Regions from separate parts of the Staphylococcus parequorum genome, predicted to be linked through region 2. Evidence: riboswitches for the same ligand, from Rfam matches in the RefSeq annotation. Region 2 holds a riboswitch; each other region holds the start of a gene.

Region 1 (3,168 bases), 380 kb from region 2:
TTCAAAAAGCACTAGATTATTTACAACCGGGTGCTACAATTACGACAACATCATCCGTGCAAGGGTATAATCCAAGTCCTATCCTACATGATTATGCAGCATCAAAAGCAGCAATCATTTCATTAACTAAAAGTTTATCAGAAGAATTAGGTGCCAAAGGTATTCGTGTGAATTGTGTAGCACCTGGGCCATTTTGGTCACCCCTACAAATATCTGGCGGACAACCACAATCGAAGATACCTACATTTGGTCAAAAAGAAGTGTTAGGTAGAGCAGGGCAACCTGTTGAACTTTCAGGAGTATATGTACATTTAGCTGCTGAAGAGTCGAGTTATACGACTGGGCAAGTTTATGGTGTAACAGGCGGAACTCAGTTAGACTAATGATATCAAAAGTTAGTAATCTCTTATAGATTATCTAGCTTTTATTTTTTGAAGGGTATGGTAATAAAATATGAAACAATTTAAAGCAGATACACTCTCTAAAAAACAAAATTATAAATTATTGAGTGGGAGTATAATTCCAAGACCGATTGCATTTGTTACTTCTCAAGATAAATCAGGTCATTTAAATGCAGCGCCATTCAGTTTCTTTAATATAGTGAATAGCGCACCGCCAATGATTATGATTTCTACGGTCCGTTCAGAAGGTGAACGAAAAGATACCTCAGTAAATATCGAAGAAACCGAAGAATTTGTCGTTCATATTACTGATGAAACAATTGTTGAAGAAGTTAATAAAACGGCAGCACCAATAGAGCGTAAGCGTAATGAGCTAGAAAGAACAAATTTAACATGTATTGATTCAGAACTTGTTTCTGTCCCAGGGATACAACAAGCAAAAGTCCGCATGGAATGTAAATTAAACAGAATTATTCCATTGGGCGATCCACAAGAAGGTTCTGATTTAATTATTGGTGAAGTCGTTATGTTCCATATCGATGATGATGTATACTTTGAAGATAGTAAAATTGATGCTCAGGCATTAGCAGCTGTCTCGCGCTTAGCCGGCAATGACTATGCGTCGTTAGGAGAAACATTTACGATTGTGCGACCTACTGAATAAGGTGTCGCACTTTTTGTATATAGCGTATGATTGCAAAGTAATGTTGACAAACGTGCTTTAACGTATTAAGCTAAATCAGTATTTGACGAATTACAGTTGAAAATGTACTGTAATAGAACAATTTAATAACTTATCTAGAGAAGTGGAGGGACTGGCCCGTCGATACTTCGGCAACATGATGATGCGTGTGCCAATTCCAGTAGCATAAATGTATGCTAGAAGATAAGAATGAAAACACAACGTTTACTCTTTTCTTCAATAGAAAAGAGTTTTTTTATTTTCAAAAAGGAAAAACAAAGAAATAGCGATGAGTAAATTTCACGCTTTTACCCTTATAGAAAGTTGGTTTTGTATGGAGAAGATAAAGAAAGGTAACGCTTGGGCATTGATTCCATTGCTCGTATTTGTAGGCTTATTTTTAGGTGTAGGTATTGGTACGGGTGATTTTTCAACAATGCCTTTAAATGTAGCAATTTTAGTAGCATCTATTGTAGCTTTGATTTTAAATAGAAAAGAAACGTTTCATAAAAAAGTGGAAGTCTTCACAAAAGGCGCGGGTCATTCAAATATTATTTTAATGATGCTCATCTTTATACTGGCTGGAGCCTTCTCTCAAACTACTGAAGACATGGGTGGCGTGCAATCTACAGTTAATTTAGGATTGTCACTTATTCCAGAAAATTTAATTATCGTAGGCTTATTTATTATTTGTATGTTTGTTTCGCTTTCAATGGGTACCTCTGTAGGTACAGTAGCAGCAATAGCGCCTGTTGGATTTGGATTGAGTCAAGCAACTGATGTCTCAGCAGCTATTACGATGGCTACGGTTGTAGGTGGTGCAATGTTTGGTGATAATTTATCAATGATTTCAGATACAACAATCGCAGCTGTACGTACTCAAAAAACAAAAATGAGTGATAAATTTAAAGTGAATATTAAAATTGTGTTGCCAGGTGCTATATTTACGATTATAGCTTTGTGGTTTTTAACAAATGGAGCACAAATTGATGCAACTAAAAGTTATGACTATAACATTATCAAAGTCTTACCTTATTTAATGGTACTGATATTAGCATTAATTGGTATTAATGTGATTATTGTACTTATAGGTGGTATCGCATTATCAGCAGTAATTGGCCTTATAGATGGATCATTTGGTTGGACGGGATTATTAGGATCTATTTCAAAAGGTATTATTGGTATGGAAGATATAGCGATGATTGCCTTACTTATCGGAGGTCTTGTAGCACTTATTCAACATAACGGCGGTATTACATGGTTACTTCACTTTGTTCGTAATAGAGTGAAATCAAAACGTGGCGCAGAATTAGGTATAGCTGGGTTAGTCAGTGCAGCGGATATTTCAACAGCGAATAATACGATATCGATATTGATGGCTGGTCCACTAGCAAAAGAAATTTCGGAAGAATACGATGTAGACCCAAGAAAATCTGCAAGTATTTTGGATATGTTTGCGAGTTGTTTCCAAGGACTCTTACCTTATAGTCCACAGTTAATTGCAGCAGCAGGTGTGGCATCTATATCTCCATTTGAGTTATTACCTTACTCTATTTATCCTATGATTTTAGGAGTTTGTGGTTTGATTGCAATCTTCTTTAACTTACCAAGATTAAATAAAAAATAAGGGGTTAAAAGGGAAGGAGAATCAGTGCATTGTTTGTATCTGATGAACCTCCCTTTTTATTATGTTGGAATATAATGTAATTTTATAAAAAGTTCTTAAATACATGTTTTTACGGAAGTGACGTTTAAAATTTTGACGTTTACTGACTATTGACGATAAAATATAGAAGTTGATCGTTTTAAAGTAAAGACTAGAACATTTTATGATTCATATGATTATTGTTTAGAAGTCTTGTAGAATAGGTTAGAATAGAATTAAGAGTGAAAGTAGGTGAACAATCGTGGGTAAATATAATGTTGAAAATGAATACGTTGAGATTCGACTTGAACGACTATTTAAAGTTGAACCAGAATTATTATATCAAGCATGGACAGATCAACGTTTTCTTAAACAATGGTTTATGACAACAGATAGAACAAATAAATCAATTCATATTAACGCTGAACAAAATGGAAGTT
Region 2 (3,168 bases):
GTGCCACTTTAAGCTGTTCAATTTCTGTTTGGCTGAGTTGAATTTCAAACCTCTGTTTAATACCCTCACGTGCCACTAATGTAGGTAGACTAAAGGCACTCTCATTCAAACCATATTCATTACTTATTGAAGTTAACGGCATGATGGTCTGTTGGTTTAATGCAATTGCTTGTATTAAATAATTAACTACTTTCGATATCGCTACATTTGTCCATCCTTTTTTATAAAACACATCCATAGATACCTGATCAATTTCTGAAGTTATACGTGTTTTATCGATTGGTGACGTATGCGTCAATTGTTCAAATTCATCTAATGTCATGCCATAAATTCTAACTTTACTCCATACTGGCACTGCATGTTGTCCATGTTCTCCAATCACAAATGCTTCAACATTCTTAGGGTCAACTTGGTAATATTTCGCAATCAATGTTTTAAAGCGAGATGTTTCCAAAGCTGTTCCAGTACCCATTATTTTATGAGAAGGATATTGAGATGCATTGCTCATATAAGTAATTGTATCTACTGGATTGGAAACTAAAATAACAATCGCATCTTGTGTCACTTGATTAATTTGTTTCATGACTTCCTCAATCATAATTCGGTTACCTTTCGCAAGCAATACACGATCGCCCTCATTAGGATCTGTTGGCACACTCGCTGTAATCACAATGAATGATGCATCAGCTAAATCTTCATAACTACTTTCTCGAATATTGATGTGTGTTGAATTCGGTAAACCTTGCGTGTGCAAATGATCCAGTGCTTCACCACTTGCTCTTTCTGTATCTGTATCAATTAATACAATATCTGAGAATAAATTTAAATTTTGGACGTCTGTGAGTACTTGGCTTCCTACTTTACCAAGTCCAATGATTCCTATTTTGGACATTTTATCCCTACCTTATCTATAGAATATTAATATATGATACTTTTAACTACTATATAAAATGTAACAAACGCATTGTGTTATATCTTATTTTTCATATGGAATGACATCTTGACCGTATTCTTTTTTAATAAAGTCTTGTGTATCTTTTGATTGTAGTACTTTAATTAACGTTTGGTATTTTTTATCATTTTTATGTCCTTTTTGAACGGCAACTATATTTGCAAATGGTGATGATTTATCCTCAACTGCAATCGAATCTTTATGTGGTGTTAGACCGTTATCGATAGCATAGTTAGAATTCATAATAACTGCCGCGCCTTCTTTACTGTTATATGTTTTAGGTAGAAATTCAGCGCCTTGTTTGTTATTAAATTTTAAATCTTTTTTATTTTCTACAATATCCTCAAATTTTGCATCTTCAATATTTACACCTTTTTTAATTTTAATTAAGCCTTTATCAACAAAAAATGATAAGAAGCGTCCTTCTTCAGCAGGGTTGTTCGATACATAAATCGTTGATCCTTTAGGGATATCTTTAATATCTTTATATTTTTTACTGTAAACACCCATTGGCGTAGTTAAGACTTTTCCTACTTCTTCAATATTATAGTTATGATCTTCTTTTTCAGCTTTTAGATAAGGTACATGTTGGAAAAAGTTTGCATCTACATCGCCTTTATCCAATAATTTATTAGGTACTTTATAGTCATTCACCGTCTTAATTTCTAAATCATAACCTTCTTCTTTCATTGCTTTTTTAGCATGTTTAAGCACTTCGCCATGTGGTGCTGGAGATGTTGCTATCGTGATTTTTTTATCTTCACCTTCGCCCTTTGAATTTCCGCATGCTGCCAATATAACTACTAATACTAATAATGAAACTAAACTTATAACCCTTTTCATCAAATCTCTCCTTATAATTTGTTTTACTTTACGACTAAAGCTATGTATAAAAAAATACTTTCTCTTCATTTTCAAGAGAAAGTATCCACCTTCTCTCATCTTTGAAAGTAAAATTACTTTCTGTGAATTAGCACCATTTCAAAAACGACGGTTGCTGGGCTTCATAGGGCACATCCCTCCACCACTCTAGATAAGAGTAAATCATATGCAATTGATTGTTTTAATCCTAGCATCGCGATCATGATTAGTCAATGAGTTTTTAGAAAATTCTAAATCATTTGCTTTCATAAATATTTTCACTTTCGTTCCATGTGAAACAATAATCATTCTGATAAATAACTTTATAATTTGAGGAGTTTAAAGAAAGAATAATACCTTAATTTAATATATACATCTACAATAATAATATAAAATATATATAAAAGTATGCGTAATAATTTTATGAAGTGGTATATATACATTAACGAGATAGAAACAATACATAACATGAGGAGTTGCATAATAATGAGAATTTTAGTCTTAGGAGCAGGTGGTATCGGTGGTTACTTTGGTGGTCGCCTAGCTGAAGGTGGTCAAAACGTTACATTTCTAGTACGTTCAAAAAGAAAAGCATATCTAGAACGAAATGGTCTATCTATTCATAGCGAAAAAGGTGACTATCATTTTAACCCTCAACTTATTACAAGAAAAGACCGCGTGAAACCATTTGATGTAGTACTCTTGTCTTCTAAGTCTTATCATTTAGAACATGCCCTTGAAGATTTAACACCATTTGTTAATGGCAATACGGTGATTATTCCATTACTTAATGGAATCGCACATCTACCGAAGTTACAGTCAACTTTTGGCGACAATAAAGTCATGGGTGGCTATTGTGTCATTGAAACGACGATAAACCCCGTAGGTGAAATCGTTCATACAAGTCCTTTTGACAAACTCTTTTTTGGTGAATTGAATGGCGACCAAAGTGAACGTGCTGAACAAATTGCTCAAGCTTTTTCAAATACTAAGGCTGAATTTATTTTAAGTTCAAATATCCAGCAAGGTATGTGGCATAAATATTTAATGATCACTGTACTATCAAGTCTTACTACACTCATGCATGCGCCAATTGGACCAATTCGTGATAGCGTGGGAGGCGTAGATTTTATTGAGTCACTATACAACGAAGCCGCTTCAATTATGCGTGCACATAATGCGCCCATTTCGGATAATATCGTCGATCAATATATGAAATCACTGCCGAAATTATCTTATCACTTCAAGACTTCTATGCAACGAGATATGGAAAAAGGATTAAATATTGAAGCAGATCATTTACAAGGTTATTTGTTACATTTGGCGCATCATACCAAATAGATGCGCCTCTACTA
Region 3 (3,168 bases), 1.1 Mb from region 2:
AGATAAGTTGAAAGATTTAACGTATGATGAAAAGTTAGATTTATTGGCTTCAAATGGTATGTTAGTTAAAAGACCACTAGCTATTTCAGGAAATAAAGTTACAGTTGGATTTAAAGAAGACCAATATAAGGAAACTTGGTTATAAAATAAATTTTAATTTCATAATTAAATAAGTGGTTATAATAGTGATTGTGTAAACGCTTCATCTATTGCTATGAAAAAGATTTGATTGAATTATGTTATCGAGAAATAGTTGCTTGAAAGCTTTTCATATGGCATCATTAATATGTAAAATCATTTAGGAGGGGATTCTTGTGGCAGTACCGAGTGAATTTAAATATTCTAAAGAACATGAATGGGTTAAAATTGAAGGCAATACAGTAACAATTGGTATAACTGAATATGCTCAAGGTGAATTAGGAGATATCGTATTCGTTGAATTACCAGAAGTCGACGATGACATTAACGAAGGTGAAACTTTTGGTAGTGTTGAATCGGTAAAAACAGTTTCAGAACTTTACGCACCTGTTACTGGGAAAGTTGTCGAGTCTAACGAAGAATTAGAAGACAGCCCAGAATTCGTAAATGAATCACCATACGATAAAGCATGGATGGTAAAAGTTGAATTAAGCGATCAAAGTCAATTAGATGAATTATTATCTGCTGAGCAATACTCAGAAATGATTGGTGAATAAAAAATAAAGTGCGAACTCCATGATATTGATTATCTTGGGGTTTTTTTAATAAGAATATTTATTTTATATGCTTTTTGTCAAAAATAAACATGTATAAAGTGAGCTATAGTAGAGCCTAGCTTAGTAGAACTAAAGAACAGATATTATATAAGAAAAAGATCATCTGATTAGATGTCTTTAAATGACAAAAATCATTTTCAATAATAAGATAAGATTAGGAATATGTAAATTATGTTTATAGTCGCTAAGTATTGTGAAGAACTAAGTAGATTGAACAACTATCAACATTTAGAGGGTGGATGTCATGACGATACTAAACCAAGTGATCATTGTCGAAGGCAAGTCAGACAAGAAACGGGTAAAGCAAGTTATTGATCAGCCAATTGATATCATATGTACGAACGGTACTATGGGCATTGATAAAATCGATGAAATGGTTGAAACTTTATATGATAAACAAGTGTATATTCTTGTGGATTCAGATAAAGAAGGTGAAAAGATACGGAAATGGTTCAAACGATATCTCAGTGAAAGTAAACATATACGCATAGATAGACAATATTGTGAGGTTGCTAGATGCCCTAAACCATATTTATCCAGAGTACTGCGAAAACATGGTTTTTCTGTAAAAGATGCAGAAAAAGTAGCTAAAGCAAAATTAGATTATATAGCTGAAAGGGTAAGTTTATTAACATGAATGTAACAAGTGAACACCGTGCAGATGTGCACGAACATGAAGAAAAAGAAAAATATTTAATATTTGGTTATACACCAACGTGTGGAACTTGTAAAGTTTCAGAACGCATGTTAGATATAGCAAATGAAATTTTGAAGCTACCAATTACGAAAATAGATTTGAATTTTCATCCTGATTTTAGCCAAGCGCAAGAAATACAATCTGTACCTGTGCTCATGCTGATGTCTAAAGGTAAAGAACAGAAAAGAATTTACGCATTTCAATCTGTTCCTTATTTGTTAGAAAATTTAAAATAGTTATTGACGAAACATGAGTGCGATGATAGGATTAAAAATAATTAAATAAATGATACTCTTATCAAGAGTGGTGGAGGGATGTGCCCTTTGAAGCCCGGCAACCGTCTGAATCAGAAATGGTGCCAATTCACATGAAGTTATAATTAACTTTGGGAGATGAGAGAAGCGATTAATGCTTTCTCTTTTCTTCACTGCATAAAAGGGGAAGCATTTTTTAATTGATAGTGTAATACAAGGAGGCAAGTGTGATGATTGAATTAAATCAAATAGTCAAAAGGTACAAAACAAAAAAACACGACGTACTAGCTGTAGATCATGTTGATTTAAGCATTCAATCAGGCTCAATCTTTGGAGTGGTTGGTTTTTCAGGAGCGGGGAAAAGTACTTTAGTAAGACTCTTGAACAATCTCGAGCAACCTACTTCAGGTGACGTAATTATTGATGGAGATAAGATTGGTGATTTATCTAAATCAGATTTAAGAAAAAAACGTCAAAAAGTGAGCATGATTTTTCAACATTTTAATTTACTGTGGTCACGAAATGTATTAAATAATATTACATTCCCGCTAGAAATTGCTGGTGTTTCGCGTCGTGAAGCGAAGCAACGTGCTTTAGAATTAGTGGAATTGGTAGGACTAAAAGGAAGAGAAAATGCATATCCATCGGAATTGTCAGGTGGTCAAAAGCAACGTGTCGGTATTGCGCGTGCATTAGCTAATGAACCTACTGTATTGCTTTGTGATGAAGCAACAAGTGCGTTAGATCCTCAAACGACCGATGAAATTCTAGAATTATTATTAAAGATTAAAGAAGAACGAAATTTAACAATCGTAATCATTACACACGAAATGCATGTCATTCGACGTATCTGCGATGAAGTCGCTGTTATGGAAAGTGGCCGTGTAATTGAACAAGGCGAGGTTACAACTGTCTTTGAAAACCCACAACATGCAGTAACAAAACGCTTTGTGAAAGATGATTTAGACGATGATTTTGATGAATCTATCACAGATTTAATATCATTAAAGGAAAATGATTATGTAGTTCGCTTGAATTTTACAGGAAGCAATACTACGGAGCCGTTAGTATCATACATAACTAAGACGCATAATATTGATGTAAATATATTGGAAGCTAATATTAAACATACGAAAGATGGTTCAATCGGCTTTTTAGTAGTACATTTACCAACAGTAAATTCAGAAAAATTCGAAAAGTTCAAAAACGATTTAGAAGCGCAACACGTTTCAGTGGAGGTGTTAAAGCATGGGTAATTCGTTTGGTGACATACTCCGTGAGATGGTTACTATGCCAAATATCAGTTGGGACGAAGTTTGGTTAGCAACATATGAAACAATTTATATGACTGTAATAGCAACAGCATTTGCTTTTGTTTTAGGACTGATTTTAGGTGTTTTACTCTTCTTATCAGCTAAAAGTAAATCACCAGTTGCAAGAGTCTTTTATAGTGTAGTTTCAT
Region 4 (3,168 bases), 390 kb from region 2:
GCTAAAGCTACTACGACTAGCGTGATTATACTAAGTATAGTTGCCTTAGGATATATTTTTGAAAACAAATTCGCCACTCCCATACTATTTTTGACTATAACTTTTATTTTAACCTCTTTAAAACTTTTATACAATTATTGCCAACTCATTTCTATAGAAGTTAAACATACGCTACACATTCAACTATTCGAAGATAAACTAATATTCATCCTTTCAGTTGATATTGAGACAGCTAAATCCCCTATTACTTCACAAGATCACAGCTATTTCCATGTGTTTTCCCAGAAAAAATAGGACCTACAAAGCAGTCAGTCTACTTTGTAGGTCCTATTGGTTATTCTGATTCTGCTGTGTCGTCCTAAATTTAACATTCTATAGTACAGTCACGCTCATTTACGCTTGATTTTATAAACCTTTAAGAAATGGTATAAATTAGGTGCCCAATCATTAAAATTAACTAAAAACCCATCATGCCCTACATTGTCAGGTACAAAGAAATGTTTATGGTATTTGAATCGTTGGCCAACTGCATAAACAAGATCATCAGGATAAAGTAAGTCATCCGCAAAGCCCATTGTCATAATCTTAGTATCCAGTCTGCTGAACACTTCGTCCACGTCATCACGCCCTCTATCCACATCGTGGCTGTCTAAGACGTCAAGCAGTGTTAAATAACATGCATAACTAAAGTGTTTCATAAACTTATCGCCTTGGTGCCTTTGATATGCAACCACTTGATCTGGCGAGAAGCGTTGTTCATAACTTTTAGACGAACGGTATGTTAAGAAGCCGAGTTGTCTTGCGATACTCATACCTTGTTCATGGTCTAAATGAATCGCTTGTCTCGCAATTTCATTAAATGCACGACTATATGAAGATGTTCTCTGTGTAGCAGCAAGTATAACTGCTTTATCAACCTCAAATTTACGGTTATATAATAACTCTACTGCTTGCATGCCACCTAAAGAGCCACCTATAAGTATATTAATACGTTCAAAGCCTAAATGCTCAATACCTAATTCAATTGCACGCACAATATCACGCAAAGTCAGTTGTTCTGGGAAGTCTTCATCCGTAAGCGCAGAACTAGAGCCAAATGGACTACCAATTACATTGAAAGTTAAAAACTGATAATCATTAATCGGCATATAACCACCATCAATAATACCTCTCCACCATCCAGGTTGTTCATTTGTGCCATATGTTAAGTGATTTCCTGTCAAAGCATGACACACGACCACAAGAGGTTGACCTTTCAATCCAACATGTTCGTAACGTAATTTTAAGTTTGAGATCGTTTCTCCTGACTCTGTTGTAAATGGTCCTAATTCTAATGTATCAACCGTATAATTCGTCATGACTTACCTCCTACTTAGTAAAAAAACTCCTCACTATTCAATAAGTAAGAAGTTGAAAATTACTTATCATTCGACTATATCGTTGGTTTTAGCACCGTACTTTATTTAGCCGGTTGCTGAAGCATCATTGGGCCAAATCCCTTAGCTTCTCGAAATAAGATTTATTTTAATTGTATTGCACTACATTACTACTATTGATGTTCCAACAATCCATTCATTTTTAAAAAATGTCGGAATTTTCTAATTATTGTCATTCTAACGGATAAAATGATTTACATCAATGAAATAATTAAAATACCCATCTTAATGCAGCCATAATAATAATGCCACCTATGATTGTAATTGTTAAACTACGTGTGATAACTGCAATCACTATTGTCGGGACCATCGTAATTAGAAACGGCACATTAATGCTATAACCCATCATGCCATCTTGTTGTTCAATCAAACCATCAATAACTAAAGCAGTAAATAACGTGATTGGTATAAACGACAACCATTTTACAACTCTTTCAGATAGTTTAATTTTAGATATAAGTAAAAACGGTATAATCCGTGTAAACCATGTCACAATACCACAAAGCAAAATAATAATAAGCATATGCGTCGTTGTTGTCATCGTTCCATCACCACCCCGAGTCCAGCTGCTACCGTAGAAGCAAGAATAATTGCCACGTAAGACGGCATAAAGAGACTTAGAAGAAGCATCATCACAATTACAGTAATGATCAATACAAAATACGTCTTGATGCGAGAGCGTTGAACTGATTCAAACTGTGACACAGCTAAAAAGATAAACATCGCAGCAATAGCGAAATCTAAACCTAACGTCTCTGGGTTGTTTATGTATTTTCCAAATATAGCACCAATAACACATGCAAATGTCCAAAACAAATAAGCTGTGATATTTAAACCATATAACCAACGATCGTTAATTTTTTCTCCTTTAAGATGTGGCGTAATTGCTACACCAAACGTTTCATCTGTAATAAGCGTTGAAAGTCCTATTCGATTTAATAAGCCGTATGATTGGTAACTCGGTGCAAGCGTCATACTTAGTAGAAACATTCTGGAATTTACGATAAATGCTGTTAACACAATCGCAGAAATCGGTGTACCTGCGATGACTAATGCACAAATGATGAATTGTGCAGCACCAGCATATACAAGTAAGCAGAGTAAGATAATTTCAAGCAAACTAAATCCTGAGGCTACAGCAACAATTCCAAAAGACAGCCCTACCCCAGCGTATCCTAATAATGTAGGAACACATTCTTTCACACCTTGCTTAAAAGTTACATGCGCTTCCATTACCTCACTCCTTTCATTTTTAATTTTAAAAAACAATAGCTTAAGTTTAATATAAATTAGGCGTTATATTCAATCACTTTAGCATTCCGTTTGTGTGACGGAAGACAACCCTCTGTTTTAAAAATCTTATTTATCAACGTTTTAAACTTTTCTGAATCTTATGAAATATTTTAGACTTACCTGTTATTTTTCACATGAAAAACCATTGATGTTACTTACATAATTTTATAAATCCACTTAATTTTACCCCTCCCCTACCCCACCTCGATATAAATAAAGAGCGCAACAAAGGTCTTTGCTACGCTCTTTTAGCCATACTTATTTAATTTTATTTTACAGGACGGATCTCTGTTTTACCGCCCATAAATGGAACTAAAGCATCAGGTATTGTAATAGAACCATCTGCGTTTTGATAGTTTTCAACGATTGCTGCAAATGTACGTCCCACTGCTAACCCACTACCATTTAGTGTATGCACTAATTCTGGTTTAGCATTTTT

Evidence for each region. Region 2 has a riboswitch for S-adenosylmethionine ahead of AAA453_RS02940 (MetQ/NlpA family ABC transporter substrate-binding protein). Riboswitches for the same ligand answer to the same signal wherever they lie in the genome.
Region 1: linked by a shared signal. The riboswitch ahead of AAA453_RS04765 (Na+/H+ antiporter NhaC family protein) and the one ahead of AAA453_RS02940 (MetQ/NlpA family ABC transporter substrate-binding protein) in region 2 are both predicted to bind S-adenosylmethionine.
Region 3: linked by a shared signal. The riboswitch ahead of AAA453_RS11935 (methionine ABC transporter ATP-binding protein) and the one ahead of AAA453_RS02940 (MetQ/NlpA family ABC transporter substrate-binding protein) in region 2 are both predicted to bind S-adenosylmethionine.
Region 4: linked by a shared signal. The riboswitch ahead of metX (homoserine O-acetyltransferase MetX) and the one ahead of AAA453_RS02940 (MetQ/NlpA family ABC transporter substrate-binding protein) in region 2 are both predicted to bind S-adenosylmethionine.

What each region holds. Positions count from the first base shown of each region.
Region 1 covers NZ_CP150682.1:1,039,563-1,042,730, forward strand. The annotation lists gene AAA453_RS04755 (SDR family oxidoreductase) at 1-383, shown strand, start outside; gene AAA453_RS04760 (flavin reductase family protein) at 454-1,065, shown strand; SAM riboswitch class I at 1,193-1,294, shown strand; gene AAA453_RS04765 (Na+/H+ antiporter NhaC family protein) at 1,418-2,710, shown strand; gene AAA453_RS04770 (SRPBCC family protein) at 2,991-3,168, shown strand, end outside.
Region 2 covers NZ_CP150682.1:655,267-658,434, reverse strand. The annotation lists gene AAA453_RS02945 (lactate/malate family dehydrogenase) at 1-892, opposite strand, end outside; gene AAA453_RS02940 (MetQ/NlpA family ABC transporter substrate-binding protein) at 977-1,795, opposite strand; SAM riboswitch class I at 1,888-1,992, opposite strand; partial or broken gene panE (2-dehydropantoate 2-reductase) at 2,300-3,168, shown strand, end outside.
Region 3 covers NZ_CP150682.1:2,437,616-2,440,783, reverse strand. The annotation lists gene AAA453_RS11955 (arsenate reductase family protein) at 1-145, shown strand, start outside; gene gcvH (glycine cleavage system protein GcvH) at 315-695, shown strand; gene AAA453_RS11945 (toprim domain-containing protein) at 1,000-1,392, shown strand; gene AAA453_RS11940 (thioredoxin family protein) at 1,389-1,688, shown strand; SAM riboswitch class I at 1,744-1,851, shown strand; gene AAA453_RS11935 (methionine ABC transporter ATP-binding protein) at 1,937-2,962, shown strand; gene AAA453_RS11930 (methionine ABC transporter permease) at 2,955-3,168, shown strand, end outside.
Region 4 covers NZ_CP150682.1:269,168-272,335, reverse strand. The annotation lists gene AAA453_RS01275 (DUF2232 domain-containing protein) at 1-83, opposite strand, end outside; gene metX (homoserine O-acetyltransferase MetX) at 390-1,358, opposite strand; SAM riboswitch class I at 1,419-1,519, opposite strand; gene AAA453_RS01265 (AzlD domain-containing protein) at 1,648-1,977, opposite strand; gene AAA453_RS01260 (AzlC family ABC transporter permease) at 1,974-2,669, opposite strand; gene serS (serine--tRNA ligase) at 2,998-3,168, opposite strand, start outside.